2 regions of the Paenarthrobacter sp. 22069 genome follow, and region 1 is predicted to be linked to the other one. Evidence: riboswitches for the same ligand, from Rfam matches in the RefSeq annotation. Region 1 holds a riboswitch; the other holds the start of a gene.
The links. A riboswitch is a leader RNA that binds a small molecule or an ion and turns the genes downstream of it on or off. The one in region 1 is predicted to bind S-adenosylmethionine.
Positions count from the first base shown of each region.

Region 2: another riboswitch for S-adenosylmethionine. It lies ahead of ACTJK0_RS11360 (bifunctional o-acetylhomoserine/o-acetylserine sulfhydrylase); the one in region 1 lies ahead of ACTJK0_RS05675 (DUF1737 domain-containing protein).

Region 1 covers NZ_JBQEQF010000005.1:128,975-131,169, reverse strand. Annotated here, with positions in the region: gene ACTJK0_RS05685 (O-succinylhomoserine sulfhydrylase) at 1-280, opposite strand, end outside; gene ACTJK0_RS05680 (rhodanese-like domain-containing protein) at 281-691, opposite strand; gene ACTJK0_RS05675 (DUF1737 domain-containing protein) at 688-963, opposite strand; SAM riboswitch class IV at 977-1,092, opposite strand; gene ACTJK0_RS05670 (hypothetical protein) at 1,580-1,834, opposite strand; gene ACTJK0_RS05665 (TetR/AcrR family transcriptional regulator C-terminal domain-containing protein) at 2,062-2,195, shown strand, end outside.
Region 2 covers NZ_JBQEQF010000012.1:45,809-48,003, forward strand. Annotated here, with positions in the region: gene ACTJK0_RS11355 (VOC family protein) at 107-739, opposite strand; SAM riboswitch class IV at 941-1,055, shown strand; gene ACTJK0_RS11360 (bifunctional o-acetylhomoserine/o-acetylserine sulfhydrylase) at 1,081-2,195, shown strand, end outside.

The sequences.
Region 1 (2,195 bases):
CCGCGGACATTCCCGACGCCGTCGCGAAGCATGCCTCAGTGCCTTCCAGCAGCCTGAGCCGTTCCTGGAATGTGGCCACCGACGGGTTGCCGTAGCGGGAGTAGACAAAGCGCTCATCCTCGCCGGTGAATGCGCGTTCGGCTGCCGCGGCGGACTCGTAGACGAAGCCGGAATTCAGGAAGATGGCCTCGGACGTTTCCTGGAAGTTGGTTCGGTCAAGGCCGCCGCGGACGGCCTGTGTGTCGGGGTTCCAGCCGGGGGCGTCTTGGTTGAAGCTCACTTAGTTCTTTCCGAGGTTGGTGGGCAGGCCGCGGTTCTTCCAGCCATTGACGGTACGTTCGCCGTAATGGTCCGGCTCGCCTTCGAAGCCTTCCAGCACGCTGTAGGACGTGAAGCCGGCCTGGGTGGCGGCGGTGGCCGCGGCAATGGAGCGCTGGCCGGAGCGGCACAGGAACACCAGTTCCGCGCTCGGGTCTTCCGGCGCCTGCTCCTTGAGGTCCTGGACGAAGCGCGGGTTGGGGATGCCGCCGGGGAAGGTCCATTGGATGAACAGCGGATCGTTGTCCGTGGCCTTTGTGTCCGGGATGCCGATGTGGGCCCATTCGCCCTCCGTGCGGACGTCCACCAGGATGGCGCCCTGCTCCAGCTTGGCCCAGGCTTCCTCCGGGGTCAGGTCTCCTGCGTAGCTCATGCGTGCCCCTCGCCGTCGAATTCGAGGTCTCCAGCGGCGTCGAGCTGGTCCACGGCGGTGGCCACGGCGGCATCTGCGGAAGCGATCGCTGACGGAAGGACGATCGCCTGCGCCACGATCACGCTGGTGCCGTTGAAGGTTGCAGCCGGGCTGCCGTGCAGCACGTAGCCTTCGGCAAGGGCGTTGGAGATCCGCTCACAGAATTCACGGTTGTCCGCGCCGCTGATAAGGCGGTAGGACAGTCTTTCCTCGGGGGCAGGTGCGTCAGACATGACGGAACTCCTTCTTTCACGCTTGCAGCTCGAATCGGTCGATATGCCGAGTATTCACCTGAGGCACCCCGCCGCGAAAGGGAGGGTTGCCGACCGGCCAGTCAGGGCTTCACACCGGTACTCATTACTCCCCAAAAACGTAACACCTGCCGCGAAAACCCGCATCGCCGCCGTCGTCATGTTCCGTAATTCAGCAGGCGCCCAAGGCGATAAGGTTCCTAGGGTGGGGCACCCCCGACGCCAGAGCAATGAGTGCCGGGGGGGGGGGTTCTTGTCAGCATCCGGGGAAACACGTCGCACCCCGCGGTCCGCCGCAGCCGTCCACGTTCCCTCGTCTCCGTGGTGGCCGGGCTCCTCATCAGCCTTCTGGCCCTGGTGGGCCTGGCAGCTGCAGCCGATGCAGGTGCGGCGCAAGCCGATGCCGCCCGGCAGCTGCGGGCGCCCCTGACCGGGAAAACCATGGCTCGGGGCGGCGCTCGAATGGGGCGAGGACACCGCTGCCGGCTTCAGCGACGGGCTAGGCGTTCAGGACGAAAAATGCTGTGGCACGCAAGTGCCACAGCATTAAATCATGTTCCGAGGGCCGGCCGGAGCCCTTACGGAGAGGGCCGGAGTTTCAAGACAGCCGCGGGTAGCTGCTCAGGATGTAGTCGGCCGCGGCAGGGCCCTTCATCCGAAGCCCGTTGTGGCGGAGTGAAACCTTGTGCTTCATGGCTGCCCAGAAATTCGATTCGGGGCCGGGTGCCTGCTGGTTGATGAAGCACCAGCTCGTGTAAAGCCCATAGAGGCGGTCACGGTCCAGGTTGGATCCTGAGACCTGGTCAAAGTGGGTAGCTTCCTGCAGGAAGATGTCGAACTGCGAATGTGCCATTGCGGCTTCCCTTCGCTCAGTGCTCGGTGCCACCGTTCGGCTACAGCAGCGGTATCCCGTGTCCTGCACAAGGACAGCGGTTCATAAACACCATGCCGTCCACAAGAACGGAACCAGGGACGCTCTCACCGTATGTCTACGCTGTAGACTTTACCTGTAGACTACAGATACGGCAAGCGACTGGAGTAATCGCTTCCGTGACCCGCCCGGCATTCAGGATGGACAACATGGCTTCCCCAAAAACCGTCACAACAGCCAGCCGCAAGGCCAGGCTGAGCCGGGACGTGGTGCTGGCGAAAGCCTTGGAAGTCGTGGACGCCGAAGGGCTCGATGCACTGACCATGCGCCGGCTGGGACAGGA
Region 2 (2,195 bases), on a different contig from region 1:
GCCGCCATCGGGTGGTGACGCCGTTGTCACCACCCGATGGCGGCCGAAGCGAATCCGGGCACGTGCCGGAGAGCCAGATCCCGCAGGCTGCGGGACGCAGGGATGGTCAGATGGTGACGGCTCCGCTGGCTGTTTCAAACGTGACCGACAGGATGCCCGGGGTGCCATGCGGGGCAACCCACTCCACCGCCACATCCTCCAGCGGCTTCTCCACGGGCTCACCCAGCCACTCGGTCACGCGCGAAGCGGAACCGGCAATGGTGAGGCAGCTCATCTTGAGGTTGCTTGGGTAGGCGTTGGACGGGTGCAGCGACGGATCGCCCTCCCACTTGAGCATGTACGGGACCTGGGGATCCGCGATGAGCCCCAGGATGCCGATCTGCTTCCAGACCAGTTCGCGGCCGTCCGGGAACTTCCGGTTGCCGTTCACGGCAGCGCGGCCAAGGCGTTCCTCGAAGGGGGCGAGGTCGTCCACTTCGACGCACCAGCCCATCCAGCCGCCACCGGCTGCGGAACGGGCACGAACTGCCTGGCCGAACGGTGCCTTGTCCGATGCCGGGTGGTCCAGCACCTCCACAACTTCAAGATACTTGTGCCCGGCGAGCGGGATGATCATATTCCGGGTTCCGAACCGGGGGTGCACCCCGCCCTTCACTGCCTCAACGCCGAGGGCAGTTGCAATACGTTCGGTAGTGGCCGCGAGGCCATCGTGTTCACAGGCGTAAGAGACGTGATCCATGCGCATGCGAACATCTTGGCACTTTGTGATCGGGCTCTCAGCTAAGGGCAGCCTTACTAGCATTTTTCCTGTTGGGCACGCTCGTTGGCAGGCCCGGCACCGACCGTGGCATCGGCATCGCTGCACCCGGCACGGCCGCCGGAAGACCTTGTTCGTCACAATGCTTTCCGAGGCAACTATCCGGTTCCTAGACTGAGCCCAGGTCATGAGCGCCAGCGCAAAGCCCCGGCTCGCTGGCCGGCAACCCTCCATCCGCGGTGGGGTGCCCCGGGTGAAGACCTGGCTGTCCGGCAAAAGCCGGAAGCAAGCGCGGCCCGCACTGCTCCGAGCATGCCGGGCCCATGTCACAGGAGACTGAAATGTCCAACGGATGGTCCTTCGAAACCCGCCAAATCCATGCCGGCCAGGAAGTGGACAGTGCCACGGGAGCCCGCGCCCTGCCCATCTACCAGACCACGTCCTTCGTGTTCCCGAGTGCCGAAAGCGCTGCCAACCGCTTTGCCCTGGCCGAACTGGCCCCCATTTATACCCGCATCGGCAACCCAACCCAGGACGCCGTGGAGCAGCGGATTGCCAGCCTGGAGGGCGGCCTGGCTGCCCTGCTCCTCAGCTCCGGGCAGGCCGCCGAAACGTTCGCGGTGCTGAACATTGCCGAGGCCGGCGACCACATCGTGGCCAGCCCAAGCCTCTACGGCGGAACCTACAACCTCTTTGCCCACACGCTGAAGAAGTTCGGCATCTCCGTCACTTTCGTGGCCGATCCGGACAACCTGGACCAGTGGCGCGACGCCGTGCAGCCCAACACCAAGCTCTTCTTTGGTGAAGTGGTGTCCAATCCGCGCCAGGACGTCCTGGACATCGAGGGTATTTCCCGGGTGGCCCACGAGGCAGGCGTCCCCCTGATCGTGGACAACACCCTCTCCACCCCGTACCTCATCCGCCCCCTTGAATGGGGAGCGGACATCGTGATCCACTCTGCCACCAAGTACCTGGGCGGCCACGGCTCGGCCATCGCCGGCGTCATCGTCGACTCCGGAAACTTCGATTTCAGCAAGGATCCGGACCGGTTCCCCGGCTTCAACACCCCCGACCCCACCTACAACGGACTCGTCTACGCACGCGACCTCGGAGCGGACGGCGCCCTGGGCGCCAACCTGTCCTACATCCTCAAGGCCCGTGTCCAGCTGCTGCGGGACCTCGGCTCGGCGGTATCACCGTTCAACGCGTTCCTCATTTCGCAGGGCCTTGAGACGTTGAGCCTGCGGGTGGAACGGCATGTTGCCAACGCCACCGAAGTGGCGCGCTGGCTGGAGGCAAGGGACGACGTCGAATCGGTCGCCTACGCGGGGCTGCCGTCCAGCCGTTGGTACGAGCGTGGCCGCAAGTACGGGCCCAAAGGGACTGGCGCCGTTGTTTCCTTCAACCTGGCCGGCGGGGCGGAGGCGGGCAAGCGCTT